4 regions of the Streptomyces sp. NBC_01092 genome follow, and region 4 is predicted to be linked to each of the others. Evidence: riboswitches for the same ligand, from Rfam matches in the RefSeq annotation. Region 4 holds a riboswitch; each other region holds the start of a gene.

The links. A riboswitch is a leader RNA that binds a small molecule or an ion and turns the genes downstream of it on or off. The one in region 4 is predicted to bind cyclic di-AMP.
Region 1: linked by a shared signal. The riboswitch ahead of OG254_RS28800 (transglycosylase SLT domain-containing protein) and the one ahead of OG254_RS35745 (M23 family metallopeptidase) in region 4 are both predicted to bind cyclic di-AMP.
Region 2: linked by a shared signal. The riboswitch ahead of OG254_RS29815 (NlpC/P60 family protein) and the one ahead of OG254_RS35745 (M23 family metallopeptidase) in region 4 are both predicted to bind cyclic di-AMP.
Region 3: linked by a shared signal. The riboswitch ahead of OG254_RS06490 (C40 family peptidase) and the one ahead of OG254_RS35745 (M23 family metallopeptidase) in region 4 are both predicted to bind cyclic di-AMP.

What each region holds. Positions count from the first base shown of each region.
Region 1 is NZ_CP108659.1:6,299,323-6,306,853, reverse strand. It holds gene OG254_RS28815 (polyprenyl synthetase family protein) at 1-204, opposite strand, end outside; partial or broken gene OG254_RS28810 (MFS transporter) at 449-968, shown strand; partial or broken gene OG254_RS28805 (CocE/NonD family hydrolase) at 1,102-2,273, shown strand; cyclic di-AMP (ydaO/yuaA leader) riboswitch at 2,544-2,725, shown strand; gene OG254_RS28800 (transglycosylase SLT domain-containing protein) at 2,731-3,459, shown strand; gene OG254_RS28795 (HAD family hydrolase) at 3,500-4,330, opposite strand; gene fahA (fumarylacetoacetase) at 4,635-5,855, shown strand; gene OG254_RS28785 (M56 family metallopeptidase) at 6,093-7,031, shown strand; gene recQ (DNA helicase RecQ) at 7,102-7,531, opposite strand, start outside.
Region 2 is NZ_CP108659.1:6,507,380-6,514,910, reverse strand. It holds gene OG254_RS29825 (M23 family metallopeptidase) at 1-1,471, shown strand, start outside; gene pcrA (DNA helicase PcrA) at 1,551-4,037, opposite strand; cyclic di-AMP (ydaO/yuaA leader) riboswitch at 4,423-4,592, shown strand; gene OG254_RS29815 (NlpC/P60 family protein) at 4,600-5,793, shown strand; gene OG254_RS29810 (tellurite resistance/C4-dicarboxylate transporter family protein) at 5,957-6,988, shown strand; gene OG254_RS29805 (hypothetical protein) at 6,966-7,319, opposite strand.
Region 3 is NZ_CP108659.1:1,511,008-1,518,538, reverse strand. It holds gene OG254_RS06510 (sugar porter family MFS transporter) at 1-327, opposite strand, end outside; gene OG254_RS06505 (TIM barrel protein) at 339-1,301, opposite strand; gene OG254_RS06500 (LacI family DNA-binding transcriptional regulator) at 1,516-2,520, shown strand; gene OG254_RS06495 (sugar ABC transporter substrate-binding protein) at 2,589-3,593, opposite strand; gene OG254_RS06490 (C40 family peptidase) at 3,916-5,379, opposite strand; cyclic di-AMP (ydaO/yuaA leader) riboswitch at 5,388-5,595, opposite strand; gene OG254_RS06485 (NAD-dependent epimerase/dehydratase family protein) at 5,737-6,795, opposite strand; gene OG254_RS06480 (DUF6461 domain-containing protein) at 6,997-7,395, shown strand.
Region 4 is NZ_CP108659.1:7,866,424-7,873,954, reverse strand. It holds gene OG254_RS35760 (GNAT family N-acetyltransferase) at 1-1,680, opposite strand, end outside; gene OG254_RS35755 (HPr family phosphocarrier protein) at 1,870-2,151, shown strand; gene OG254_RS35750 (GntR family transcriptional regulator) at 2,331-3,026, opposite strand; gene OG254_RS35745 (M23 family metallopeptidase) at 3,215-4,000, opposite strand; cyclic di-AMP (ydaO/yuaA leader) riboswitch at 4,014-4,175, opposite strand; gene OG254_RS35740 (pitrilysin family protein) at 4,402-5,790, opposite strand; gene OG254_RS35735 (M16 family metallopeptidase) at 5,787-7,148, opposite strand.

The sequences.
Region 1 (7,531 bases), 1.6 Mb from region 4:
GAACTGGGCAGCGAGCATCACGAGCAGCGGCCGGAACCGCTTGCCACCCGCCCGCACCAGATGCTGGGCGGCCTCCGTGATGAAGGGGACCTCACTCTTGGTGGCTTCGAGCAATCCCTCCTCGACAGCCGTCAATCCGGCCTGGACATCGGCTTCCAGAGCCTGGTCCCGCACGCTCAGCCCGAACGGCCCGACGACGGTCACGAGGGGTCTCCTGTCTGCTGGTGTCCACTGGCGGTTACACGGTTTGTCGATAGGTCGCTGCCATCACTCAAGTCAGCGTATCCGGTCAGGTTTCGATCACCGATGCCGCCCACCCGTCCACCACGGGCAGTATTGGATCACGACCGGTATGTTTTTGATCACGTGATAAGGCGGGATATCCATCGACTTATAGGGAAGTAGCCGCCTCTGCCCTGAACCGAAGTCGGCGTCGAGCCCGAGAGCGGTCGCCCACGGCGGTATGGGCATGTCGGCCGGAACCGCGGCCTGGCGTCTCCGCCACCTACGGCACCCTCGTCCATTGGTCTCCGTTGCCGGCGGCCGGCTCGGCGACCGCATCCTCGGCTCGTACCGCGCCGGTGCCGTGGGGCGACAAGTTCTACCGCACCGACGACGAGCGCCGGGACGCCGGCTTCGCCCTCTACTCCATGGCGATCAACGGCGTCTTCGCGGGCCCGCTGATCACCGGCTGGCTCGGCGACCACAGGGGCTGGCACTGGGGCTTCTCGGCCGCCGCCATCGGCACGACATTCGGCCTGGTCCAGTACGTCCTCGGCCGCCGCCGCCTGGCCAGGCGGAAGCACGCCGCCGAGTTCGCGCCGGACCCCGACGCCATGCGCCGGGCGATCCGCCCGATCGTTACGGGCCTCGTCAGCACTGCCACCATCGCCGTCCTCCTCGCGGCCGCCGGCCGGCTCCCCATGGACCGCTTCGTCGACCTGCTCACCCTCGTCTCGGTGATCGCAATCGGGGTCGCCCTCGGCGGCCTGTCCTTCCTGCTGATGGCCCTCCCGACCTCGGGCCACTCCTCCGACGCCGCGTCGCGCGGGCTGCGCCGCACGATGCACCCGGTGCACTGACCGGACGGGGGCCTTGCTCATGCGCATCCGTACGTCCTTCCCCTACGAACGACCCACCACGACCTCCGCATCCCGCTCCGGGACGGGCCCCTGCTCTACGCGCGCGTGGCGCCCTGTCACGAACGAGCCCCTACCGGCGCTCCTCGCCGACGGCGTCGAGGTCGTCAACTGGCCCGCGGCGCAACCCTGATGCGACGGCAAGGTCGGTATGTTCGGCATCTCATGGAGCTTCAACTCCCTCCAGATCGCGGCCCTCGCCCGAACCGCTCAAGGCGATCGTCACGGTCTGCTCCACGGACGACCGCTATGACAACGACGTGCACTACACGGGAGGTTCCGCCCTCGCGGTCGACATCCACGCCTGGTCGGCGACGATGCTCGACTTCGTCTCCCGCCCGCCCGATCCGCGGTACCTCGGCGACGCGTGGCGGGGGCATGTGGCGGGGCGGCTGGAGGCCGTCGACCCGTTCATCCACACCTCGTTGGAGCGCCAGAGACGCGACCGACCGGGTCCGCGGCCTGCCGCCGGGCCCGGCGATCGGCTTCCTGCAGGAGGCGCTGCGCTGGTGGGACCACTGACTGAAGGGCGCGACCACGGGCGTCATGGCCGAGCCCCTGCTCAGCTCGTACGTCAGCGACTGGCACGCCCAGCCACGGTGTACGCCGCCCCGCCCGGCAGCTGGGTCAGCGAGCCGGCCTCGCCCTCTCCCCACGTGCGCGACGTGACGTACGCCCTCCAGGGCGCCCCCGCCCTGGTGCGCTCCCCCATGCACACCCGCCTGGACGCCGGCCGCTTCTTCCCCTTCGGCAACGACGCCGACCTGCCGCCCGACCAGCCTGAGGAGGACGCGCGTTCGGCGTGCTTCGACTTCGAAGTGGGCGAGGAGACCTGGGTGTTGGGACGGCCGAAGGTGCGGCTGCGGCTGACGTCGGAGGTGCGCGCGGGCAGGTCGTCGCTGGAGACGTACACGATCGACGAGTCGGACCCGCTGTCGGCCCGCGCCCGCTCGGAGTGGTCGATCCGGCTGCACCGGCCGGAGCCCGCGTGGGACACGACGGTGCGTACACGCTCGGAAATCAGCCACGAAAAGGGGCATTTCGCCACCCCCCAACGAGGCCAGCCACACGAAGGGCGAAGAGGTTCTTTACCGCCGAACACGGGAAAAACGGACCCCACGGACAGCCGGTTAAAGGTGAGTTGGAGGCATTGCCCGATTTGCCACTCTTGCGCTCACCAGTGAGTTGGGTCACTCGGGCCGAGTCCGGCACCCGACCCGGCACACCCCCTTCCCTCCTTGCGCCGAACGTAAGTTGAGGGTTGGCAACCGCAAAGGATCAAGCACCCCATTCACACCAGACCATGGTCAAACGGCATGACAGCCCCCCATGGCACTTGTTCCGGGCATGTGCTCTCGCATACGTTCCCGCTCGTCGGGCGGACGCCGAATCCTGCCGCCGCCCGAGTCATCCCCGACGAACACACACGCGCGGCAGGAGCGGGGGACCCAGGTAAGTCGCCGGACCGGACGCCTTGATGGCGCACCGGCACGGCTAGGGGTGAAGGCGCGCCGCCGCAGGGCGGCGCGTCCGGGCATCTCCCGCCCGAACCCGACAGCTCACCTCGCAGGCGCCGGAGAGGAACAGCGCCATGCCCCGAGGCAAACACCGCCGCCCCCGCACCAACCCGCTCACCCGCCGCGTCATCGTCGCCGGTACCGGCACCGCCGCCCTCGCCCTCCCCCTGATGAGCGCGACCACCGCCGGCGCCGCGGAGTCTTCCGCAGCCACGGTCGGGTCCGTCACGTACACCACCAAGAAGGGCGACTCGCTCTACGGCATCGCGGACCGCTACGACGCCCAGGGCGGCTGGAAGCAGCTCTACAAGGACAACCGCAAGGCCATCGGCGACAACCCCCGGCTCATCCACACGGGCCTCGAGCTGAAGGTCCGGACGACCAAGAAGGTCAGCTCGCCGGGCAAGACGGCCGACCATGCGTCTGCACCCGCCAAGAAGTCCTCCGTCGCCCAGGCCACCCAGGCCTCCGTGAAGACGTTCCCGGACAACCTCGACGGCTGGATCCGCAACGCTCTGGACATTATGGGGCAGAACGGAATCCCCGGTTCGTACGAGGGCATTCACCGCAACATCATGCGTGAGTCGTCCGGCAACCCGCTGGCCATCAACAACTGGGACTCCAACGCAGTGGCGGGCACCCCCTCCAAGGGCCTCCTCCAGGTCATCGACCCCACCTTCGCGAGCTACCACGTGCCGGGGACCGTGTACGACCCCTTCAACCCGGTCGCGAACATCGTGGCCGCGTGCAACTACGCAGCCGCGCGTTACGGCTCGATCGACAACGTGAACGGGCCGTACTAAACCGGGCACAGACTTAGTACCTATTAGGCCCAATTCGCCCCTATTGGGCGAAGTCGACCAGGCTGCCCGCGAACAGTCTCTCGAGGACGACGGCGATGCCGTCGTCCTCGTTCGAGAGGGTGATCTCGTCGGCGACCGCCTTGAGTTCGGGATGCGCGTTGGCCATCGCGACCCCGCGGGCGGCCCAGTCGAACATGGGGATGTCGTTGGGCATGTCCCCGAAGGCGATGGTCTCGCGCGGACCGAGCCCGAGATGCTCGGCGGCGAGCGCGAGACCGGTCGCCTTGGTGATGCCGCATGGCTGGAGTTCGACGGTGCCCGGTCCCGACATGGTGACCGTCGCGAGCGAACCGACCACCGAGCGCGCTGTCGCCGCCAACTCGTCGTCCGACAGGGTCGGATGGCGCAGCAGCACCTTGCTGATCGGCTCGCACCACAGGTCGTCGCGGCGCTCGACGCGTACGGCGGGCAGCGTGGGGTGCGGCATCAGATACCCGGGCTCGATGAGCGTGAGCCCGTCGACGCCGTCCTGGTCGACGGCCGCGTACACCTGGCCCGCCTCGGCCTCGATCTTGCCGAGCGCGGTCTCCGCCAGCTCCCGGTCCAGCGTCACGGACCACAGCAGACGGTCCGCTCCGGCGTCGTACAACTGCGCGCCCTGTCCGCACACCGCGAGCCCCCTGCTGCCCAGGTCGTCGAGCAGCGGCCGCACTCTGGGCGCCGGCCGTCCCGTGACGACGAGGTGCTGGGCACCGGCAGCCGCCGCCCGCGCGAGCGCGTCGACGGTCCGGTCGGAGAGCGTGTCGTCACCTCGGAGCAGCGTCCCGTCCAGGTCAGTGGCGATGAGTGAATATGCGATGGGTGGGGCCATGATCAGAGAATACGGACAGGACGCCCCATCGACTCGACCTGAACCGGACGGCTGCTGCGTTCACATGTGTTGACACCTGTTCCGGTTCCCTTTCTGCCTCCGCATGCACAACTTCCTTCCGCCCATGGCGATTTCACTCCCACGTGGCCCCGAAGCACCCCCGAGCCCGCGCCGAGGGTGACGACCTGCTGTTTCGCCGGCCTCGGCGACGCGGGATCTCCGTACTGCCAAGGCAGGCGGCTCACCCGTAACGTGTGGCCCGACCACATGGCATACGGAGCGTATGAGAGTGAGGCAGCACCCCATGCCCCCCTTCGATCTCCCCGAGGGCGACCCCTTCGGCACGCACAACCTTCCGTACGGTGTCTTCTCCCTTCCCGGCTCGGACTCCGCACGACGGGTCGGCGTCCGGCTCGGCGACCACGTTCTCGACGCGGGCAAGGCGGCCCACACGCTCGGCTCGCCCTACGCCCCGCTGCTCGCGCAGGACTCCCTGAACCCGCTGCTCGCCGCCGGCCGCACCACCTGGTCCGACGTACGGCGCGCACTGACGGCATGGGTGACGGTCCCGGCGCACCAGGAGGCCATCCGCGACCTCTTCCACCCCCTGTCCTCGGTGACCCTGCACCTCCCCTTCGAGGTCGCCGACTACGTCGACTTCTACGCCTCCGAGAACCACGCCCGGAACGTCGGACAGATCTTCCGCCCCGACGCCGCGGACTCCCTCACCCCCAACTGGAAGCATCTGCCCATCGGTTACCACGGCCGCTCCGGCACCGTGGTGGTGTCCGGCACCGACGTCGTACGCCCGTCGGGCCAGCGCAAGGCCCCCACCGACCCGGCGCCGGTCTTCGGCCCGTCGGTTCGCCTCGACATCGAGGCCGAGGTCGGCTTCGTGGTCGGGACGCCGTCGCGGAGGGGCGAGCCCGTGGCACTGGGCGACTACCGGGAGCACGTCTTCGGCCTGTGCCTGCTCAACGACTGGTCGGCACGCGACATCCAGGCCTGGGAGTACGTCCCCCTCGGCCCCTTCCTCGGCAAGTCCTTCACCACGTCGGTGTCGGCGTGGATCACCCCGCTGGACGCCCTGGAGGAGGCGCGGGTGGCACCGCCGGAGCGCACGCATCCCCTGCTGCCGTATCTGGACGACTCCGGCTCCGAGACGGAACCCGGCGGCTACGACCTGCGTATCTCGGTGGCCGTCAACGGGCACGTGATCTCCGAGCCGCCCTTCTCCTCCATGTACTGGACCGCCGCCCAGCAGCTCGCCCATATGACCGTGAACGGCGCCTCGCTGCGCACCGGCGATCTGTACGGCTCCGGCACGGTCAGCGGCCCGACGGAACGCGAGCGCGGCTCACTGCTGGAGCTGACGTGGAACGGCCGGGACCCGCTCGAACTCCCCGACGGCAAGCGGACGTTCCTGGAGGACGGCGATGTGGTGACGCTGTCCGCCTGGGCGCCGGGGCCGGGCGGAATCCGGGTGGGGCTGGGGGAGGTCACGGGTCGCATCGCGGCGGGGTGACGTCGGGATCCGGGCCAACTCGCCGGTCCCACAGGACGGTTCGCGGTCCCGGCGTCGGCTCCGGACGGTCGGGCGACCGGCGCCGGGAGGGCATTCGGCGTGTCTTTCCTCCTGACTCCGCCGACGGTCACCGTCATACTGGCTGGCGGTGGGATGCGAGCCGCAAGCTGCGTTCGCGACCCGCCGCCCCGCACGGCCGCCCGCGCACGTTCCTGTTCAGGATCCGGAGACCTCGGCATGACCGTCTGCATGCTCCTGTTGAGCATCGTCGCCCTGACGGCCGCCGTGCCCGTCCCCCGAGCGCTGACCCGGGCCACCTGGCCCGAACGCGAACCCGTGGTCGCGCTCTGGGTGTGGCAGTGCCTGGTCGCCACGGTCCTGCTGTGCTGCCTGACGGCGCTGTCCCTGGGCACCGCCGCCGTCTTCGGCGCGGTACGCACCCAGCTCTTCGCCCCGGCGCCGCCGTCGGTGACGGAGGCGTACGACCTCTCGGCCGCGCCGGCCTGGGCGGCCGCCCTCTCCCTGCTGCTGGCCTGCGGTGCGGCCTGGACGACCGCGATGCTGGCCCGCGAGGTCGTCGAGGCGCGCCGGCGACGCGGCCAGGCCAGGGCCCATCTGCGTGAGCGCGCTCCCGACCTGCCCGCGGGCCTGGGCTCGGCGCGCGGTCCGCTGCTGGTGCTGGAGGACGAGTATCCGGACGCCTGGTGGATGCCCGGCAGCCCGGCCCAGCTGATCGTCACCACGGGCGCCCTGCACCGCCTCACCGACCACCAGCTCGACGCCGTCCTCACCCACGAGCGCGGCCACGCCCGCGCCCGCCACGACTGGCTGCTGCACCTGTCCACCGCGCTTGCCACCGGATTCCCCCGCATCCCGTTGTTCGCCCACTTCTGCGACCAGACCCACCGCCTGGTCGAACTGGCCGCCGACGACACGGCGTCCCGCCGCTGCGGTCACCTGACGACGGCCCTGGCCCTGATCGAGCTCAACCAGCACCGGGGCGTGTTGTCCTGCGCCTCCACCCACCGCCTCCTGGGCGAGCGCGTCGACCGTCTCCTGGAGCCGCCCCCACGCCTGGGGCGCCGCGACCGGGCGCTCACGACAACGCTGGCGGCGCTGGTACCGCTGCTCCCGCTGCTGATCACGTTCGCACCCGGGCTCACCGCACTGACCTGAGCGTCACGCGGCCGGCGCTCGGCGGCTGCCCCTTTTTCCTGGCGCCAGACCCGAGGCCAGGTCCCACGTCCTAGGCCCAGTCCTCCGGCTCCGGCTCCGCCTCCATCTCGGGCCAGTCGTCCACCCCGTGATCGGCCCCGTCATCGGCCCCGAGAGCCGCGTCGGGTGCCGCGTCGACCGCCGCCCCGGCACCGGACTCCCCACGGACCGCGGCCAGCACCTCCAGCACCCCTTCGCCATAGGTCGCCAGCTTCTTCTCACCGACCCCGCTGACGCCGCCGAGCTCCCGCACGGACGCGGGCCAGACGGTCACGATCTCCCGCAACGTCGCGTCGTGGAAGATGACGTACGCCGGAACCCCATGCTCCCGAGCCTGCTCGGCACGCCAGGCCCGCAGCGCCTCGAAGGCCGGCGCCAGCTCCTCCGGCAGCTCGGCCACCGCGGCCTTCGCCTTGCGCTCCCCGCGCCCGGAACCCGAGCCCGACCGCGAGGTCTCCGGC
Region 2 (7,531 bases), 1.4 Mb from region 4:
CACCTACGACGCCAACGGATTTGCCACCGCCGGTCACTGCGCCCCGACCTTCGACGCGGACCCTCTCTTCGGCAGCCTCCCCGGCGACGGCACGGGCGCGACGGGCGCGTACGACGCCACCCAGTGGTCCACGGGCAGCCACCAGAGCGCGCACTACGACGCTTACGCGGCCCAGCACCACGCCGCCTACGACACCGGGGCGTACGAGACCGGGGCCTGGACGACCGACCACGAGCGACTCGCCTTCGTCCCGCAGCAGGCCAACGGCCATGACGTCTCCGGCCAGTGGGACGCGAACGCCTGGCTCCAGCCCGAGCAGTCCGGGGCCCCTGCCGACCAGACCCAGCACTGGGAATGGGGCACGACGGCCTTCGACACCGGGGCGTACGACGCCACCCAGTGGAACTCGGACGGCAGTCCGGCGCAGGCGCCCGACGGCTACGAGCAGCCAGCAGAATCCTTCGACCAGCAGGCGACCGCGCACTTCGACCAGATCGAGCACGGCGCCCCTGCGTCGTACGACGACCCCACGTCGTACGACGATGCCACGGCCTACGCCGAGCACCCGGCCTACGACGAGCACACGCCGTACGACCACACCTCGTACGACGACCCGGCCCAGCACGAAGGCGAGTTGACCGCCACCGGCGAACTCCCCGCCGCGGCCCCGCTCCTCGACGACCAGGAGGAGACCACTCCGGCCCCCTCCCCCCGCGCCGGCTCCCGCAGCGGGGCGCGCTCCCGTCGCCGTACGCCCCCCAAGCGCTCCGCGCTGCTGACGATCGCTGTGCCGTCGGCGTGTGTGATGGGCGTCGCGGGTATCGCCGCCGCCTCCGTCGGCACGCTGACCGACGACAAGGACGCGTCGTCCACGCTGGCCTCGGAAGGCGAGGCCGTGAAGCCCTCCGCGGCGAACAACAAGCTGGACAGCCAGCTGGAGAGCCTTTCTGCCGGCGCCGACGACTTCGCGGACCGGGCGAGCCGGACGCAGGAGCGCATCGACCTCAAGGCCCAGCAGGCGGCCGAGAAGCGCAAGGCCGCCGAGGAGGCGGCCCGCAAGGAGCGGCTGCGCCCCAAGTTCGCGATTCCCGTCGCGACCCACGGCCTCAGCGCCTATTTCGGCCAGTCCGGCATCAACTGGATGTCCATCCACACCGGCATCGACTTCCCCGTCTCGTACGGCACGACGGTGATGGCCGCGACCGACGGCACCGTCCGCACGCAGTGGAACAGCGCCTACGGCAACATGATGATCGTGACCGCGATGGACGGCACGGAGACGTGGTACTGCCACCTCTCCAGCTACCGCGTCGCCTCCGGTACGACGGTCAAGGCCGGCGACCCCATCGCGTACTCCGGCAACTCCGGCAACTCGACGGGTCCGCACCTGCACTTCGAGGTGCGGCCGGGTGGCGGCTCGGCGATAGACCCGCTGTCCTGGCTGCGCAGCCACGGGCTCGACCCCACGTGAGCAACGCCTGACGACTTGCCGGTACTGACGACTTCACGAATGCGCCCCCGTCCTTGACGGGGGCGCATTCGCGTGAGTGCTACAGCTTCTCCACCGGCGCATACCGCAGCAGCAGCCGCTTCGGCTTGGTGTCGCCGAAGTCGACCGTCGCCTCGGCGTTCGCGCCCGTGCCCTTCACCGCCATCACCGTGCCGAGCCCGAACTGGTCATGCGTGACGCGGTCACCGACGGCCAGCTGGACGACCGGCTTCTCGCCGGTGCGGCGCGTGGCGAAGCCGGACGCGCCCGAGGCCGAGGAGCGCGAGCGGGACGAGGACAGCGAGGCGGCGACGCCGGACGCCGGACCGGAGGAGACGGGCGCGGTCGCCCCCGTGCGCTTCCAGTCGACGTGCTGAGCCGGGATCTCCTCCAGGAAGCGGGACGGCGGGTTGTACGAAGGCTGCCCCCAGGCGCTGCGCATCGACGAGCGCGTCAGATACAGCCGTTCACGCGCGCGCGTGATGCCGACGTACGCGAGCCGCCGCTCCTCCTCCAGCTCCTTGTTCTGGCCGAGGGCGCGCATGTGCGGGAAGACGCCGTCCTCCATGCCGGTGAGGAAGACGACCGGGAACTCCAGGCCCTTGGCGGTGTGCAGGGTCATGAGGGTGATGACACCCGACCCGTCCTCCTCCTCGTCCGGGATCTGGTCGGAGTCGGCGACGAGCGCGACCCGCTCCAGGAAGTCCGCGAGCCCACCGGTGGCCTCGCCCTCGCCCGACTCCTGCTCGAACTCCAGGGCGACGGCGGCGAGTTCCTGGAGGTTCTCGATCCGGGTCTCGTCCTGAGGGTCGGTGGAGGCCTGCAACTCGGCCAGGTACCCGGTCCGTTCGAGGACCGCCTCCAGGACGGTCGCCGGTCCCGCGCCGGACTCGACGATCGTACGGAGCTCCTCCATCAGCGTGTTGAACCGCTTGACGGCGTTCGTCGACCGCGCGGCCATGCCGTACGCCTCGTCGACCCGCCGCAGCGCCTGCGGGAAGCTGATCTTCTCGCGCTGCGACAGCGCGTCGATCATCGCCTCGGCGCGATCGCCGATGCCGCGCTTGGGCACGTTCAGGATCCGCCGCAGCGGCACGGAGTCCTCGGGGTTGGCCAGCACGCGCAGGTAGGCCAGGACGTCCCGGACCTCCTTGCGCTCGTAGAACCGGACGCCGCCGACGACCTTGTAGGGCAGGCCGACGCGGATGAAGATCTCTTCGAAGACACGGGACTGGGCGTTCGTACGGTAGAAGACGGCGACGTCGCCGGCCTTCGCGTCGCCCGCGTCCGTCAGTCGGTCTATCTCCTCGGCGACGAACTGTGCCTCGTCGTGCTCGGTGTCCGCGACATAGCCGGTGATGCGCGCGCCTGCGCCAGCGTTGGTCCACAGGTTCTTGGGGCGGCGGGACTCGTTGCGCTCGATGACCGCGTTGGCGGCGCTCAGGATCGTCTGGCTGGAGCGGTAGTTCTGCTCCAGCAGGATCGTCGTCGCGTCCGGGTAGTCCTCCTCGAACTGGAGGATGTTGCGGATGGTGGCGCCGCGGAAGGCGTAGATCGACTGGTCGGCGTCGCCCACCACGCACAGCTCGGCCGGCGGGACGTCGGACTCGTTCGGCGGCACGTCGACGGGGTGCTCGCGCGTGCCGACGAGCTCGCGCACGAGGGCGTACTGCGCGTGGTTGGTGTCCTGGTACTCATCCACCAGCACATGCCGGAAGCGACGGTGGTAGTGCTCGGCGACGTCCGGGAAGGCGCGCAGCAGGTTGACCGTCGTCATGATCAGGTCGTCGAAGTCGAGGGCGTTCGCCTCCCGCAACCGCGACTGGTACAGGACGTACGCCTGCGCGAGGGTCTTCTCGAAGCCGTCCGTCGCCTGGGCGGCGAAGTCCTCCTCGTCGATCAGCTCGTTCTTCAGATTGCTGATCTTGGCGCTGAAGGACTTGGGCGGAAACCGCTTGGGGTCGAGATCCAGATCACGGCACACGAGCGCCATCAGCCGCTTGCTGTCGGCGGCGTCGTAGATCGAGAAGGACGAGGTGAACCCGAGCTTCTTGCTCTCCCGGCGCAGGATGCGCACACACGCGCTGTGGAAGGTCATCACCCACATCGCGTTCGCGCGCGGGCCGACGAGGTGCTCGACGCGCTCCTTCATCTCGCCCGCGGCCTTGTTGGTGAAGGTGATCGCGAGGATCTGCCCCGGATGCACGCTCCGCTCGGCGAGCAGGTGGGCGATGCGATGGGTGAGCACCCGGGTCTTGCCGGACCCGGCCCCGGCCACGATGAGCAGCGGGGTGTCGGAGTGGACGACGGCGGCACGCTGGTTCTCGTTCAGCCCCTCCAGCAGCGCCGCGGCGTCGATGGCGGGGCGCGGGGCGCCGTCGCGGTAGTAGCCGTCCCGGTCCGGTGGCACGTCGAACTTCCCACCGAACAGATCGTCCGGAACCGGTTCCGGAGTGTGATCGTCCTCGGGCGGCGGCGGGTGTTCTTCCTCGCGGGCCCGTGGGGCCTGGAGGTCCGCCAGGAAGCTGTCGTCAAAGAGGCTGCTCATCGCTCTCCGAGTCTAGGCCGCGCCACTGACAACCCGCCGCCGCCCTCGGAACATCACCGGCCCAGGAACCCGACGATCTTCCGACCCGCTCCCCCAGCCCGCCCCATCACCCACCCCATCACCCCCCGCGACCGCTCCACCACGACCGGCAACCGACCAGGCCAGGCCGCCACTGTCAGTCCCATATCGGTTCAACCGAGACATCAAGCAGAAGGCATCCCACACCTCCGCACACCACCCCGAACCAACCACCGCCCACAAGATTTCGCTTCAAGGTCACGAAAATGTATCGGGCATATCGAACATCAACCTTCACAGGGGCCACACGAGTTGGCTACCGTGCCGGACAGGCCGTACGACCCCCTCCGGCGAACGACGCCGGGCCGCACGGCCTCCGCCGAGTCCGCACGCCTCACGGCAAGCCGGAGCCGGGGACCCACCGAACTTGGGGTGAATCGGCCCGACTTCCCTCCCGGAAGTGGCCGTAGGGCAACCCTTCCGATCCACCCGCCCGAACCCGACAGCTAACTCGGTAGGCGGAGTATGGAAGGAGTCGCCTCCCTTGGCGTCGCACCGCAAGTCGCGTCCCGCCGGTACGCGCGTAGCAGGCATACGCACCCCTGCCCTCGCCACGGCCGCCCTCACGTCCGTGGCCCTGTTGTCCCAGACGGCCAACGCCAGCCCCTCGACGGACGACAAGCCCAGCCTCGAAGAGGTCGAGAAGAAGGTCGACGACCTCTACCGCCAGGCGGAGTCGGCGACCGAGAAGTACAACGCGGCGAAGGACCAGACCACCAAGCAGCGCAAGCGCGTCGACACGCTCCTCGACGACGTCGCCCAGCGCACCCAGAAGCTCAACGAAGCGCGTGAGGAACTGGGCCGCAACGCCGCCGCGCAGTACCGCACGGGTGCCGCGGCGCCCGACACGGCGACCTTCCTCCTGGCGGACACTCCGCAGGACTACTTCGACCAGAACCAGCTGATGGACCGCATGACGGGCCGTCAGAAGGAAGCGGTCGACGACTACTTCACCCAACAGTCCGCGACGATGAAGAAGCGCCAGGAGGCCACCCGGAGCCTCGAGACGCTCACCGAGTCGCAGAGCGACCTCCAGTCCGCGAAGACCACCGTCCAGCAGAAGCTCTCCGACGCACGCGAACTTCTCTCGAAGCTGACGGCGGAGGAGAAGGCCCGCCTCGCCGCGATCGAGAAGGCCAAGCAGGAAGAGGCCGCCCGCAAGGCCGCCGAACTGGCCCGGCAGCAGGCGGAAGCCGAACGCCAGCGTCAGGAGCAGGAGGCTGCCGCCCAGCAGCAGCAGCAGGAGAGCACCGAGCCGCCCGCCGACTCGAGCGGCTCGGACTCCAGCAACTCGGACTCGTCCGCGGACTCCTCGTACGCCACCAAGGCCGAGAAGGCCCTGGCCTTCGCCCGCTCCCAGGTGGGCAAGCCGTACGTGTGGGGCGCCACCGGCCCCGACTCCTACGACTGCTCCGGCCTCACCCAGGCTGCCTGGAAGGCCGCCGGCGTGGACATCCCGCGCGTCACCTACGACCAGGTCAACGCCGGCACCACGGTCTCCCTCTCCAACGCCCAGCCCGGCGACCTGGTCTTCTTCTACGACGACATCACCCACGTGGGCATCTACATAGGCAACGGCATGATGATCCACGCCCCGAAGCCCGGCACGTACGTCCGCGAGGAGTCGATCTACTACGACGGAGAGTCGTCGATCCACAGCGTGGTCCGCCCGGCCTGACACCGGTCAGGATCGGGTGACCTCGCGACGTACCGGGGGGATCGGACGTGCCGGGGGGATCGAGGGGGAGCGAGCACGCCCCACCCCCCGGCACCGGGCGATTTCACCCCACCCCCGAGCGCGCCCCGCCTCCAACCCCCACGGCGCTCCATAGCATCGCCCCATGCCCGCCACCACCACCCCCACTTCCCCCCTCCACACCTGGTGGTCGCAGCGACCCCCCGCAGCCGGTGCCGCAGTCTTGGCCACCGGCATCCTCTCGGTGGGCTTCCACCAGACGGGCTACGAGACCCTCTCCCGCATCGCCCTCGCCCTCGCCTGCGCGGCCTGGCTCGCCCTCGCCGCCGACTTCACCGCACGGTTCCTCCTGGACCGCCCGAACTGGCTGAAGCAGGCGGCCACCCCGGCCGCCCTGACCGCCGTCGCCGCAACGACAGTCCTCGGCACCCGTTTCACCGCCCTCGGCTGGGAAACCCTCGCGGAGGCCCTCCTGGCCCTCGCCGCCGTGCTCTGGCCGGTCCTCCTGCTCGCCGTCCTGCGACACTGGCGCCGCCACATGCCCGGCGCGGTGTTCCTGGTCTGCGTGGCCACCCAGGGCCTGGCGGTCCTGGGCGCGACCCTCGCCGCCGCCGAGACGACGGCATGGCTCGCCCACGTGTCGCTCGTGTTCTTCTGGCTGGGTCTCGTCCTCTACGTCGTCGCCCTGCCCCACTTCGACCGGAGCCAGCTCGCCCGGGGCGCCGGCGACCAGTGGGTGGCAGGCGGCGCCCTCGCCATCTCCGCACTGGCCGGCTCGAGACTCCTCGCCGCCGACAGCCCCGAGCTGTACCTCTGGAACGACGACGACTACGGCGTCCTGCGCACGGTGAGCGTCGCCCTGCTCGTACTCGACCTGGCCTGGTACGTCGTCCTGCTCCTCGCCGAGTTCGCATGGCCACGCCTGCGCTACGACGTACGCCGCTGGGCCACGGTGTTCCCGATGGGCATGACGGCGGCGGCGGCACTCTCCGTCGGCACCGCCGTGGACGTCTCGTGGCTGGAGCCCCTGGGCAAGGCACTGCTGTGGATCGCGGTGGCGGCATGGCTCGCGGTGGCCGCGGGCGCGGCATGGACCTACACGGGCCGCGGCTCCCGGCCCGGAACCCAGGCACCCCCCGGCCCTGGAGCCGGCGTCACGTCCACAATACGGCGATGAAGACGTTCGCCACGGTCAGCAGCCCCACGACCCCGAACAGCCGCTTGTCCACCGTCTCCTCGTCCCGCTTCACATAGACGAGCCCGAGAATCACGATCAGCAGCGCCAGCTTCACACCGATCTTGATGTTGTTGACGGACTGGTCGTCCGCCTGATTGAGGCCGACGAGGATCACGCCGGTGACCAGCATGGTCAGCGCGCCGTGCAACATCGCGGGCACGAACCGGGCGGTGCCCTGCCCCATCGCCTTCATCTGGGTGAAGAAACCACCGAGCAGCGCGGCGATACCGATGATGTGCAGACCGACGAACAAATGGATGAGTAGGTCCATGGGGCCGGAGCCTAACCATCACGAAAATCCCACCCGACACCGCCCCGCACCCTGATTCCCCTCACTACTCCGCTCACCGCTCCGCTGCCGAACCCCGCATATATGCGCGCCATAGCACTCCGCCACCCCGACGCACCCCCAAACCGCCACTTCGGTCAGCACACAGCGTGAACTCGACGCCCCCGTCCCGGGATCACGCTCACTTACGGTCA
Region 3 (7,531 bases), 6.4 Mb from region 4:
GCCGAGTGCGCCGACGAAGAACAGCATCGCGAGGGCGAGGATCGTACGGCGCCGCCCGCGCGCATCCGACAACCGCCCGCCGACGACGGCACCGAGGGCCGCGCCCAGCAGCAGCGAACTGGTGACCATGCCCTCGGTGACCGCGGTCAGACCGAGGTCGTCGGTCATGTACGGCAGGGCGCCGTTGATGACGCCGGTGTCGTAGCCGAAGAGCAGTCCGCCGAAGGTGGCGATGAGGGTGATGAGCCGCAGTCGGCGCGACACCTCCGGTGGGGCGTCGTCCGTGACCGAGGGCGGGCTCTTCGTCGTGTCGTCCCTGACGTCCATGGGCCCTCTCCTCACTGGTCGTCGAGCGTCTTGAGGGCCGGACGTCGCGTCCCGGTCAGGCCGCAGCCCGCCAGGTGCTCACGCGTGCTCACGGCGATGGGCATCGGCACCTCGGGCGCGCACGGGTACAGGTCCTGCTCGACGATCACGAACAACTCGGCGTCCAGCCGGGCCAGTTCGGCCACCACGTCGACGGGCCGCGGCACACCGGCGGGCGGCGACACGCACACACCGCGCTTGACGGCCTCGCCGAACGACAGGTCCTGCGCGGCGACCTGGCGGAGGATCTCCGGGTCCATCTGCTTGATGTGCACGTACCCGACGCGCTCGCCGTAGCGCCGGATCAGGTCGACGTTGTCGCCGCCGCCGTAGGCGACGTGGCCGGTGTCCAGGCACAGGTTGGTCCAGCGGGAGTCGGACTCGTTCAGCAGCCGCTCGATCTCCGGCTGGGTCTGGATGTGGCTGTCCGCGTGCGGGTGGATCACCAGGCGCACGTCGTACTCGTCGAGCAGCAGCCTGCCGAGCCGGTCGGCGGCCTTGCCGAAGCCCGCCCACTGCTCGGCGGTCAGCTCCGGGGACTCGGTGAACGCGCCGGTCTTCTCGTCCCGGTACATCGGCGGGATGAAGACCAGGTGGTGGGCGCCCGCCGCGGCGGTCAGCTCGGCGACCCGCCGGACGTGGGCCAGCATCTCGTCCCAGTCCTCGGGCCGGTGCAGCGCGCCGAAGGCGGTGCCGCCGCAGACCTTGAGGCCGCGTGCGTCGAGCTCCTCCTTGAGCCGGCGCGGGTCGGTGGGGAGGTAGCCGTACGGCCCGAGCTCCAGCCACTCGTACCCCGCCGCGGCGAGCTCGTCGAGGAAGCGGGTGTACGGGACCTGCTGGTCGTCCTCGGGGAACCAGACGCCCCACGAGTCGGGGGCCGAGCCCAGGCACAGGTTGCCCGCGATGGTGCGGAGCGAGGTTGGCGCCGTTGCCATGACAAGTCCTTCGGGGAGGGGACGGACGTCAGCGGACGTAACCGCGAATGTGATTCTGTCGCGCTCTACTAGCGCGCTCTAGTTCGAGTACGATGACCCTGGTCCAAATGTCATGTCAATAGCTTGTTGCCGGAAGATTTCGCGACCTCGTTAAGGTGAACGGCGTCGAAGGGTGGGTTCACAGGTGGATGTGTCAGGCCGTCAGCGGCCCACGATGGCGGACGTCGCCGAGAAGGCCGGCGTCTCCCGGGCGCTCGTCTCGATCGTCTTCCGGGATCTGCCGGGCGCCGGTCGCGAGACCCGCGAGCGGGTCCTGCGCGTCGCCGACGAGATCGGCTACCGCCCGGACAACGCGGCCCGGCTGCTCGCCCGTGGCCGCAGCCGCACGCTCGGCGTGATGTTCATCGTCCACCAGACCTTCCACACCGACCTGATCGCGGGCATCTACCCGGAGGCCGAGCGGCTCGGCTACGACGTCCTGCTCTCCGGGACCACCCCCGGCCGCGGCGAGTCCAAGGCGATCGAGGCGCTGCTCGGTCACCGCTGCGAGGGGCTGATCCTGCTCGCCCCCGACGCCGAGCCGGGTTACCTCGACGCGCTCGGACGCCGTGCGGCGACCGTCTCGGTCGCCCGTCGCGCGCCCGGCGCCCACGTGGACTTCGTGCACAGCGCCGAAGGCAAGGGTGTGCGCCAGGCCATGGACCATCTCGTGGAGCTGGGCCACCGCCGGATCGTGCACATCGACGGCGGGCGCGGCCCCGGCTCGGCCGAGCGGCGGCGCGCCTACCGGGCGGCGATGCGCCGGCACGGACTGACGGACGAGCGGCGGGTGATCCCCGGCACCCACACCGAGGAGTCGGGCATCGAGACGGGCCGTCTGCTGCTGGCGGAGCGCGACCAGGGGCTGCCCCTGCCCACGGCGGTCCTCGCGGGCAACGACCGGTGTGCCATGGGCCTGCTGATGACCCTGACGCGGGCCGGTGTCGAGGTCCCGCGCGACCTGTCCGTGGTCGGGTACGACGACAGCCACCTCTCCCACCTGATGCCGATCGGCCTGACCACCGTCCGCCAGGACGCCGTCCTCATGGCCGAGCACGCTGTGCGCTTCGCAGTGGAGCGGCTGGAGGACCCGGAACTCCAGCCGCGCGAGGCCGTGTTGGACCCCAAGCTCGTCGTCCGGGGCACGAGCGGGCCGGCCCCGCAGGAGCCGGCCCGCTGACAAAGCAGCGGCGAGGCCGGCCGCGCCCCGTCGCGGTCACGGCCGGCCTCGCCTGTCCCTGTACGCGCCTAGCGCGTGCCCTTCGCGGCGAACTCGGCGACCGCGTCGACGTTTTCCTTGGTGATGAAGGCCGGCCCGGTCAGCACGGGAGCGGTGCCGCCCCCGCTGAAGTTGCCGTTGGTCCGGTACAACCACAGCGAGTCGACCGCCAGGTAGCCCTGGAGGTAGGGCTGCTGGTCGACGGCGAACTCGACCTTGCCGTCCTGGACTGCCGTCACCAGCTCCTTGTTGAGGTCGAAGGTCGCGACCTTGGCCGTGCTGCCCGCGTCGGACACCGACTGCACGGCGGTCAGCGCGAACGGGGCGCCGAGCGTGACCACCTGGTCGATGGAGGAGTCCTGTTGGAGCTTGGCGGTGATCGTCGACTTCACGGACGGCATGTCGGTGCCGTTGACGTAGAGGATGTCCGTCTTGCCCTTGAACCCCTTCTTCAGACCGGCGCACCGGGCTTCCAGAGCGACGTGGCCCTGCTCCTGGATGACGCAGACGGCGTGCTTGGCGCCGGTTTCGCCCAGCCGCTCGCCGAATGCCGCACCGGCGATGTTCTCGTCCTGCCCGAAGTACTCGAGCATGCCGAGGTCCTTCCAGTTGTCCAGGCCGGCGTTGAAGCCGACGACCGGGATGCCGGCTGCCGCGGCCTTGCCGATGACGGCCTTCATCGCGCTCGGCTTGGCCGCGGTGAGGGCGATGCCGTCGACCTTCTGGTCGATGGCGTTCTGCACCAGGTTGGCCTGGTTGCCGGCGCTCGGGTCGCTGGAGTAGACGAGCTTGACGTTGTCCTTGGCGGCGGCGGCCTCGGCGCCCTTGCGGATCAGGTCCCAGAAAGTGTCACCGGGCGCCGCGTGCGTGATCATGGCCACGGTCATCCGGGGAGTCGTGGCCTTGCCCGCCGAGGCGTCCGTGACGCCCTCCTCGGACTGCTTCCCGCCGGAGCCACTGGAGCATCCGGCGGCGAACAGGGCGGCGGCCAACGTGGCGGCCGTCAGGCCGGCGGCTCGGTGGTGTCTGCGCATGTCCCATGCACCTCGCTGTGCTGATCGGGGCGGGTTCTCAGGTGGGGGGAGGTTCACGGGTACCGCCCGCTGGATAACGGCTGGAGCGCTCCACTAGCGCGCTCTAGTGGCAGGTACTATGCGGCGGCCCGCAGATGATGTCAATGGGTATGTCAGGACGTATCGACAAAGCCGAGGTGGGGTGGCGGTGCGTCAGCCGTCGCGGTGGGCGCGGCGCACTGTCCCGGGGGCACGACACAGGACCGCCCCGCCTCGGAGGAGACGGGGCGGCGGTGACGCGGTGGTGACCGTCGAGCGACGCGGTGGCCGGCCGGTCGTCGGCTCAGGCGGGCCGTATCACGCTGTGGATCGCCGCTTCTCCGGCGTAGTGGATGGACTCCTCGCGGATGAGTGCCCCGGGTCCCGGGGCGTGGATCATCATGCCGTTCCCGGAGTAGATCCCGACGTGCCCGGCGTGGAAGAGGACCAGGTCACCGGGGTCGACATAGGTGAGGGCGATGCCCTGCCCCGCCGTCGCCTGCTCCGGGGCCGTGCGCGGGAGGGTGATGCCGGCGGCCTTCCAGGCGGCCTGGGTGAGGCCGGGACCGTCGAACGCGTCCGGCCCGGTCGTGCCCCAGACACAGGGCTTGCCCAACTGCGCACGGGCGAACTCCAGGGCCCGCAGGGCGCGCGTGTCCTGTGACCCCGTCGCCGTGAGGGCGGTGCTGTCGGCGAACGCCGGGGGCGCGGCGGTGGTGGTGCCGAGGATCGGGTCCGTGGCGGGGATCGCGAAGGCGTCCGTTTCCAGGGCCGTTGCGGAGGTCGGCCAGGCCATCGCGCCGGGCGGGACCGTGGTGAGGTCGGCGGCCGACTGCGCTTGCAGGGCCTGCCACTGGTCGTCGGCCGAGGGCAGTGCCTGTGGCTGGGCCGGCGTGGCACTCCAGGTGTCGGCGGCGGGCAGGGCGGCGACGGCCGTCGGCGGAGCGCTCTGTCCCATGGCGTACACGGACAGCAGCTCGTGGGCCCGGTCGAGCTTGCGCCGGTTCTGCTCCTTGGTCGTCCGCAGGCCCGACCGCTGCTGCGGATCGGCCGCCGGTGCGACGGCCGGAGCGGCCTGGAAACCGGGAGCGGTCGAGGCGGGCAGGGCGGGGGCGGCCGGGAGGACCTGGGTGGCCTGGACATCCCCCTGCGGGACCGCGGGCGCGGCCGGCAGCGCGGCGACGGGGCCGGCGGTCAGCTCGGCAACAGCAGCCCTCCCGGCGCCCGGAGCGGACGTCAACTCGGCGGAGGGGCCGGCGGTCAGCTCCAGCGGCGCCCGACCGGACGGCTCCCGCGCCGGGGCGAGATCCTGCGTCGCACGCGCGGGCCTGCGCGCTGCGGGACGGTCCGGCGTTCTGTCGCGCGGCAGCACGGCCGGCACGGTCGGACCGCGCTTTGCGCGCGCTACGTCGAACCACTGCTGGGTGACGCTGTCGAGCGCGGGGTCGTCCCGCCCGATGTCGCTCGCCCGGGTCCCGGCGGCAGATGCGGGTCCGGCGCCCTCCGGCCGGGCGTCGCGCTTGCGTGGTCCCGTCGACGAGGCGCGGGTGGCGTTGAAGGTTCCCGAGTCGGTCTCGGCCCGGTCGTAGAGGGAGGAGACCCGGCGGCTGACTTCCTCGCGGCTGGGTGCCTCGTCAGCGGACAAGGGGGCGGCGCCCGCCGTCTGGCCGAGCAGCGCCACCGAGGTGAGAGCCGCCGACGCGAGTGCGGAGTTGCGCATGCCGGGCAGGCTCAGGGCCCCCGGTCGCGCGGTGCCTTCCGGCGCCATGGGCGACGTGCTCCTTCCGTACTCCGCCTACCGAGTTAGCGGTGGGGGTACCCCCAGGCCGTTCAGGCTCTGGGGGAGGGTTCGGGCGATGGATTGCGGAAGGTTTGCCCTACGACCCTTGCCCCGCAGGGCAGTTGGCCGATTCACCCCAAGTTCGGTTGGGTCCCCGGCTCCAGTGAACCCCTGCGGGCGCACCGGACTCGGCGGAGGCCGCGCGTCCCGGCGGGGTTCGCCGGAGTTCGTCGTGCGGCCTGATCCGTAACCTAGCCAACTTGTGCGCCTCCCGTGAAGGTTGAGGCGTTAAATGTCCGATACGTTTCTGTGACCTTCGACGCTTACGGGGGAGCGGCGGCCGGGTCACTTCGCGGTGCGCCTGCGCCGCCACGCTTCGTAGTGATCCAGGACCGTCTGCTCGATCGGGCGGTAGGTGATGCCCAGTTCGCTCACGCTCCGGCTGTTGTCCACCCGGAACCGGATGCCGAGGTGTTTGCGGACGTAATCCTGCGTCAGGCCGAAGGCCGGGCCCAGGATCCGTACCGGCCAGTGCGGGAGCGCGGTGCGCGGGAGGCGGAGGTCACGGGGATACCGGGTCCGCAGGATGCGGGACATCTCGTGGAACGACGTCATGGTCTCGGCGGCCACGATGTAACGGCCCTTCGCGTCCGGGTTCTCGGCCGCCGCGATGTGCGCGTCGGCCACGTCGCGCACGTCCGCCGTGGCGAAGCTGAAGTCCGGGGCGCCGTAGAAGAAGTAGCCCTTGAACAGCTCCTCAAGCAGGAACAGGCTGCCGGACTCGGAGGCGGGTGTCAGGGACGGGCCCAGGATGAGGCCGGGGTTGACCGACACCAGGCGCCAGCGGCCCTGGGCGGCCTCGGCTTCCCGGGCGGCGCGCTCCGCGACCGTCTTGGCGTAGTGGTACGGGTTGTGCTCCACCGTGCTGGTGGTGTTGAAGTACCGCTCCGAGAGCACCGCGCCGTCCATCGTCAGGACGTCCGCGTAGTCACCGAAGATCGTGCCCACGGTGGAGGTGAGGACCACCCTGTCCACGGTGGGTGTCCGTTCGACGGCCGCCAGCACATTGCGCGTGCCGAGCAGTGCCGGGTCGACCATCTCCCGGCGGCCGTCCTTGATCTTCTCCGGCATACGGAACGGCGACGCCACATGGAACACCGTCCGGCAGCCGGTCATCGCCTCGTCGAAGGCGCCCTCGGACAGCAGGTCGGCCTCGAACAGGGACAGTCGGCCGGGATGCGCCTCCTGCATCTCCCGCAGCGGCCGCACCTTGGCGGTGGCGGCCGTACCGCGCACGGTGGCGTGGACCCGGTGGCCGCGCTCCAGGAGCCGCCGTACCAGATGACTCCCGACGAACCCACTCCCGCCGGTCACCAACACGGCTGCCGAACCGTCAGAACCCACGCCCTCACCCCTCACGTCGTGCGGTCGGGGGTCACCTTATGGCGCACGGCGGCTGGTTCGCTGGTGCAGTACCGAGCCCGCCTCACGGGCCCTTGTCAGCGGCGGCCGTCAGGCTGTGGGGCATGGCTGAGCGGGCGGCAGCAGGAACTGCGCGACGCGTCGGACTACTGGGACGAGTCCTTCATCTGAGGTGCGTTCACCGTGCCGGGCGCCGGCGGCGACTGGACGCTCGTCCTGGACTTCGACGGTGGCGTGGGGCTGGTCTCCGTGATGCGTGAGGTCGGCTTCGACCTGTCCGAGGAAGAGGACGACACCGGCGCGGGCGTCGACACCAAGGCGGCGGTCCTCGCTCTTGCCGAGAGGCTGACCGGTGTTCGGGTCACGGAGGAGCTGCTCCGGGAAGCCGAGTACCAGCTGGGGCACGTGCCGGACGAGCCCGCCGAGGAGTGGACCGGCGTCGTCATCGACATCACCGACGCCCACGGGGAACGCTTCTACAAGGAAGTCTCCCGCGAGGAGGTCGAGAACGGCATGGCGCGCGCCCGCGCCGAGGCCGAGGCGCCGATCGTCGTCCCCGGGCCCGAGTCACCCACTCCCTGACCCTCTCGCAGCAGGTGTGGAGGAAACCGGATCGCGTCACCCCCGGAAAACCAGCCACAGAGGATTGTGTACGACTCGCGTAGATCGCACGTGCGTGCGACCAGTTGAACGACCCGGGTGAGGGGTTCCACGGTGG
Region 4 (7,531 bases):
CGCGCGCGCCAGCGCCTCGTGGAAGTCGGCCGCCGACGCCGCGGTCGTCAGGTCCAGCGGCGGCAACGGCCGCAGTCCCTCGGACAGGCAGGCGTCGTAGGTCAGCAGTCCCAGTGACTCGGAGTTCCCCAGGATCGCCACCCGCGGGCCGGCCGGCAGGGGCTGGCGCGCGAGCAGCAGACCCGTGTCCACCAGTTCGGTGATGGTGTCGACCCGGATCACCCCGGCCTGCCGCAGCAGCGCGGACACCGTGGTGTGCGGCAACCGCGTGACCCGGACGGTGTGGCCCTGCGGCGCCGCTCCCCCGTGCCGTGCGCCCTGCACGACGACCAGCGGCTTCGCGGCCGCCGTACGCCGGGCGAGGCGGGTGAACTTGCGCGGGTTGCCGATGGACTCCAGGTACATGAGGACGACGTCGGTGTCCGGGTCGTCGTACCAGTACTGCAGGACGTCGTTGCCGGAGACGTCGGCCCGGTTGCCGGACGACACGAAGGTCGAGACGCCGGTGTCGCCGGTGACCCCGCCGCCGCGCCGGTGCAGCCGGGACAGCAGGGCGATGCCGATGGCGCCGGACTGTGCGAAGAGCCCGATCCTGCCCGGCCTCGGCATCTCGGGGGCCAGTGAGGCGTTCAGCCGGACGTCGGCGGCGGTGTTGATGATCCCGAAGGCGTTAGGGCCGATGATGCGCATGCCGTACGTGCGCGCGTGCCGGACGAGTTCGCGCTGGCGCTCGCGCCCGTCGGGGCCGCTCTCGGCGTACCCGGCGGAGAGCACGACCAGTCCCTGCACGCCGTGCTCGCCGCACTCGGTGACGACGTCGAGGACGTGGTCGGCCGGTACGGCGACCACCGCGAGGTCGACCTGCTCCTCGATGTCCCGCACGGAGCGGTGCGCGAGAACCCCGTCGAGCTCCTTGAGGTCCTGCGGGAACGCCTTGTTCACGGCGTACAGCCGGCCTGTGAACCCGGCGTCCCTGATGTTGCCGAGGACGCCGCGGCCGACCCCGCCGGGGCTGCGGCCGGCGCCGATGACGGCGACGGAGCCGGGCACCAGCAGCCGCCGTACGGAATGGGCCTCGGCGCGCTGCTCGCGCGCGTACTGCACAGCGAGCGAGCGGTCAGTCGGCTCCAGGTCGAACTCCAGGCGGACGACGCCGTCCTCGAAGCTGCGCTTCTGGGTGTACCCGGCGTCCGTGAACACCTTGATCATCTTGTTGTTGGCGGGCAGTACCTCGGCGGCGAAGCGGCGGATGTCGCGCTCGCGGGCGACCGCGCCGATGTGTTCGAGGAGGGCGGAGGCGACGCCGCGCCCCTGGTGGGCGTCCTGGACGAGGAAGGCGACCTCGGCCTCGTCGGCGGGGGCCGACGCGGGCATTCCGTCGGCGCCGATCCGGTCGTAGCGTACGGTGGCGATGAACTCGCCGCCCACCGTGGCCGCGAGTCCCACCCGGTCCACAAAGTCGTGGTGCGTGAAGCGGTGGACGTCCTTCGCGGACAGTCGCGGGTAGGGCGCGAAGAAGCGGTAGTACTTCGACTCGTCCGACACCTGCTCGTAGAAGCTGACCAGGCGCTCGGCGTCATCAACGGTGATGGGGCGGATGCGCGCGGTGCCGCCGTCGCGCAGCACCACGTCGGCTTCCCAGTGGGCGGGGTACTCGTGCCTGTCCGAGGCGCTCTGCATGGGCCCAGATTACGGCTCGCGTACGACAACGGCGCGAGGCAGTCTGTGGAGGACGTCACGTGGGGTCGAGGCCGCGACCCGACGGTCACCGAGGAAGGGACGTGCGTCATACGTTCGTCCGGTTCCGGCATGCTTCAGTGGTGTGGGAAACTGGTCTAGACAACCCTGAAAACCGAAGGGCAGCATCACATGGCTGAGCGCCGCGTCAACGTCGGCTGGGCCGAGGGCCTCCACGCCCGCCCCGCCTCCATCTTCGTCCGAGCCGCCACGGCCACAGGCGTCCCGATGACGATCGCCAAGGCTGACGGCAACCCCGTCAACGCGGCCTCCATGCTGGCCGTCCTGGGCCTGGGCGCCCAGGGCGGCGAGGAGATCGTCCTCGCCTCCGACGCCGAGGGTGCGGACGCCGCCCTCGACCGGCTGGCGAAGCTGGTCTCCGAGGGTCTCGAGGAGCTGCCCGAGACGGTCTGAGTGACCTGAACGGGTATCCGTAGCGAACGGTGAAGCCGCGTCCGCCTTTCCGGCGGACGCGGCTTCACGGTTTTCCGGCAGCCGTCCATGGAATTCACGATACGGTGGCGGCATATCCGAAAAAGGGCAGCAGAAATTCCCTGCCGCCGAATATCTCCTCTTTGTATACGGCGCCCGTGTTAATGCCGCAGGCTCGGCATGTTTACGGGATGTTGCGAATTCCTCACACGCTCCGTGCGCTCGCCGCCGGAGCCGAACCGAAGGCGGTGCGCCGAGAGCGAGCGCTCGGTGTGCAGGGCCGTGATCGCGCGGGCGCGTTCACCGTCGCCACGCGCCACCGCGTCCACGATCGCGCCGTGCTCGGTCCAGTACTCCACCGGTTCGGCCGGTGCCTCCACGGCATACATCCAGGCGATCTTGTGGCGCAGCTGGGTCAGCATCGAGGTGAGGGCGGGGCTGCCGCAGGCCTGGGCCAGCGTCTCGTGGAACCAGGCACCCAGGGAGCGCAGGTCCTCGCTGTTTCCCCGCCGGGCCCGCTCCTGCCCCAGCCTCACCAGGCCGCGCAGCACCTTCAGATGGGCCTCGGTGCGCCGCTGGGCGGCCCGGGAGGCGCCCAGGGGTTCCAGGAGGCCGCGCATCTCCAGCAGGTCGGCGGCCTCCTGCTCGGTCGGTTCGGCGACGCACGCGCCCGCGTGCCGCCGGGTCACGACGAAGCCCTCCGCCTCCAGGGTGCGCAGGGCCTCCCGCACGGGGACGCGGGAGACGCCGTAGCGGCGTGCGAGCAGTTCCTCGGTGAGCCGGCTGCCACGCTCGTAGACACCGGCGACGATGTCGTCCCGGATCGCCGTGCATACCGAATGCGCCGGAATACGCATGACCGACCTCCGCTTTAATCCCCGTGAAACGTCGAGAATGACGTGTTCGCAGTGACTCTATTGCAACCGGCCGGAATTTCCGACGGGGGGCCGGAATCCATGGATATTTTTTGGTCAGGCACCCCGGCCGGGAAACATCGAAAGCCCCGGCTCGGGGAGCCGGGGCTTCGGTGGACGCGGTGGTGGCGTCAGATGTTCACGCCGTGCGAGCGCAGGTAGGCGACGGGGTCGATGTCCGAGCCGTACTCCGACGTCGTGCGGGCCTCGAAGTGCAGGTGCGGCCCGGTGACGTTGCCGGTGGCGCCGGACAGGCCTATCTGCTGGCCGGGGGTGACGGTCTGGCCCACCGAGACGCCGATGGACGACAGGTGGCCGTACTGGGTGTACGTGCCGTCGTTCATCTTGATCACGATGTTGTTGCCGTACGCCCCGCCCCAGCCGGCCTCGACGACGGTGCCGGAGGCGACCGCGTGGACGGAGGTGCCGCTGGAGGCGTGGAAGTCGATGCCGGTGTGGCTGCCGGAGGACCAGACGGCGCCGCCGGCCTTGTAGCCCGTGGAGACGTACGAGCCGGCGATCGGGGACACGTAGGACAGCAGGCGCTTGCGCTCGGCCTCGCGGGCGGCGCGCTCCTTGGCCTCGCGCTCCTGGGCGGCCTTCGCGGCCGCCTTCTCGCGCGCGGCCTCCTCGGCGGCCTTCTTCGCGGCGGCGGCCTCCTTGGCCGCCCGCTCCTGGGCGATGGCCTGGGCGTCGATCTGGTCCGCGATCGAGTTCTCGACGGTGACGACGGGGATGAGGCCGGTCTGCTCCGTGGCGGGTTCGGCGGCGAGCGCCGGGGCGGCCAGGGTGCCGATCACGCCGGTGGCGGTGAGCGCGGCGACGCCGGCCGCGCGGGCGGTGGTGCGCTCGAACCGGCTGGGCCGGCGATGCTTGCCGGTGGGGCGGTTCTTCCCGGTGGCGCAGGTGAACGCCATGTAGTGGCTGGTCCTTTCCTTCCTTCTCGCCTACCGGGTTAGCTGACGGGTTCGGAGCAGGAAGGTCTCCTACGGGCCCCCTCGCCTGCGCGCGGGCGTCCGATTCACCCCAGGGACTTCGTGGGTCCCCGGCTCCCCTGGCTCGCGCCGTACGGGGACTCGGCGATGGCTGTCCGGTGCCGCGGGCGCGGCGCAGTGCCTGACGGACAGCCCGGAAGACGCTAAACGGGACATCTTTCAATCCCCAAACGGATCACGGCTTTTGTAGTGCATCCCACAGGTCAGACAGGCAACCTCCCCCTCAATTCGGGCATAAGGGAGCCCTGGTGACTCTTACGTCACCAGGGCCCCTACGCGCGCGTGGTGTCTCCCGGCGCCGGTGCGTCCTCTACTCGGCTCGGCTACTCGGCGGCGACGACGGTGACTTCGCCGATGCCGAGGGCCTCGACGGGCTCCCGGATCTCGGCCGCGTCGCCGACCAGGATCGTCACCAGACGGTCCACCGGGAAGGCGCTGACGGCCGCCGCGGTGGCCTCGACCGTGCCGGTCGCGGCCAGCTGCTGGTACAGCGTCGCCTGGTAGTCGTCGGGCAGGTGCTGCTCGACCTGGTCGGCCAGCGTGTTCGCCACGGACGCCGCGGTCTCGTACTTCAGCGGCGCCACCCCGACGAGGTTCTGCACGGCGAAGTCCCGCTCGGCGTCGGTGAGACCCCCGGCGGCCACGCCGCGCAGCACCGTCCACAGGTCCTGGAGCGCCGGGCCGGTGTTCGGGGTGTCGACGGAGCCGCTGATGGCGAGCATCGCCGCGCCCGTGCCGTCCGGGGCGGAGCGCAGGACCTGGCCGAAGGCCCGCACACCGTAGGTGTAGCCCTTCTCCTCGCGCAGGACCTTGTCCAGCCGGGAGGTGAGGGTGCCGCCGAGGCAGTAGGTGCCGAGCACCTGCGCGGGCCACACGCGGTCGTGCCGGTCGGGGCCGACCCGGCCGATCAGCAGCTGCGTCTGGACCGCGCCGGGGCGGTCGACGATGACGACGCGCCCGGTGTCGTTCGCGGTCACCGGCGGGACGGGCCGCGGCTCGGCCAGTGAGCCGGTCCAGGCGCCCAAGGTGTCGCCGAGCAGGGCGTCGAGCTCGACGCCGGTGAGGTCGCCGACGACCACGACGGTGGAGGTCGCGGGGCGTACGTGCCGCTCGTAGAAGGCGCGTACGGACGCGGAGTCGATGCCGGCGACGGTGTCCTCGGTGCCTTGGCGTGGGCGGGACATGCGCGAGGTCGCCGGGAACAGCTCCTTGGCGAGCTCCTTGGCGGCGCGACGCGAGGGGTTGGCCAGCTCGTGCGGGATCTCGTCGAGCCGGTTGCGCACCAGGCGCTCCACCTCGGCGTCGTCGAACGCGGGCGCCCTGAGGGCGTCGGCGAGCAGGCCGAGCGCCTTCGGCAGGCGGGAGACGGGCACTTCCAGGCTGACGCGGACGCCGGGGTGGTCGGCGTAGGCGTCGAGCGTGGCACCGCAGCGCTCCAGCTCGGCGGCGAACTCCTCGGCGGTGTGCTTGTCGGTGCCCTCGGACAGGGCGCGCGCCATGATCGTGGCGATGCCGTCCAGGCCCTTCGGCTCGGCCTCCAGGGGCGACTCCAGGAGCACCTCGACGGCGACGACCTGCTGGCCGGGGCGGTGGCAGCGCAGGACGGTGAGGCCGTTGTCCAGCTTGCCGCGCTCGGGCGCCGGGAACGCCCAGGGCCGGGCCGGGCCGGCCTGGGGCTGCGGGTGGAACTCCATGCTGGCGAGCTCGGTCACTGCGCCGACTCCTCGTTCTCGTCGGTGGTCTCGTCGGTCGCGGCGGCGTCGGGATCCTCGGCGCCGGTCGGCTCGTACACGAGCACCGCGCGGTTGTCGGGACGCAGCCGGGCCTGGGCCACCGCCTTGACCTCCTCGGCGGTGACGTCGAGGACGCGCTGTACGGCGGTGAACGCCAGCTGCGGGTCGCCGAACAGCACGGCGTACCGGCACAGTTCGTCGGCGCGGCCCGCGACGGTGCCGAGCCGGTCCAGCCACTCGCGCTCCAGCTGGGCCTGCGCGCGCTCCATCTCCTCCGCGGTGGGGCCCTCCTGCGCGAAGCGGGCGAGCTCCTCGTCGACGGCCGACTCGATGACCGGCACCTCGACGTCGCCGGAGGTCTTCACGTCCAGCCAGCCCAGGGAGGGCGCACCGGCCAGACGCAGCAGGCCGAAGCCGGCCGCCACGGCCGTACGGTCGTGCCGCACGAGCCGGTTGAAGAGGCGGGAGGACTCGCCGCCGCCGAGGACGGTCAGCGCCAGGTCGGCCGCGTCGCACTCGCGCGTGCCGTCCGCCGGGAGGCGGTAGGCGGCCATCATCGCGCGCGCGGGGACGTGCTCCTCGACGACCTCGCGCAGCTGCTCGCCGATGACCTCGGGCAGCGAGCCGTCGCGCGGCGCGGGCTTGCCGTCATGGGCCGGGATGGTGCCGAAGTACTTCTCCACCCAGGCGAGCGTCTGCTCCGGGTCGATGTCGCCGACGATCGACAGCACGGCGTTGTTGGGCGCGTAGTACGTGCGGAAGAACGCGCGGGCGTCCTCCAGGCTGGCCGCGTCCAGGTCGGCCATCGAGCCGATCGGCGTGTGGTGGTACGGGTGTCCGTCGGGGTACGACAGCGCGGTCAGCTTCTCGAAGGCCGTGCCGTAGGGGACGTTGTCGTAGCGCTGGCGGCGCTCGTTCTTGACGACGTCCCGCTGGTTCTCCAGGCCCTCCTCGTCGAGCGCCACCAGGAGGCTGCCCATGCGGTCGGCCTCCAGCCACAGCGCGAGCTCCAGCTGGTGGGCGGGCATGGTCTCGAAGTAGTTGGTGCGCTCGAAGCTGGTGGTGCCGTTCGGCGAGCCGCCCGCGCCCTGGACGAGCTCGAAGTGCCCCGTGCCCTTGACGCTTCCCGAGCCCTGGAACATCAGGTGCTCGAAGAGGTGGGCGAGTCCGGTACGGCCCTTGACCTCGTGGCGGGAGCCGACGTCGTACCAGAGGCAGACGGCGGCGACCGGCGTGAGGTGGTCCTCGGAGAGCACCACACGCAGGCCGTTGGCCAGGCGGTGCTCCGTCGCGGTGAGGCCGCCGGATTGTGCCTCCGGTGTGGCCGTGTGACCCATGGGCAAGGTGTCCTTCCGGTCGCGTGCACTGCGTTGTGCCGAGCAGTTCGGCTTAAGTTCCTGCCACTGTATGCAGCGTCCGAAGGGTCGGCGAAGTTCCCGGTCAGAACGGTTCGTGTGGAGCGGGTGGGACGGGAGTCGGGACGGCTCGTCAGTGTGGGCCTCGGCATACGGATCGGGGTGGTCGTGTGCGGGGGCGGGGAGCGCGGTCCCTGCGGGGGCTTCCGTGGCGAGCGGTCCGCGCACGCTGCCTGGCCTGCGGTATCGGTCAGGGGGCGCGATGGGGCCCCTCCCACGCGCGCGTGCCGGGCGGCGGGCGGCGGCCATCGGTCCTGGCCCGCGGCACGGACGACACCGCGTTCCGCTCCGCGCGCTCGCTCGTC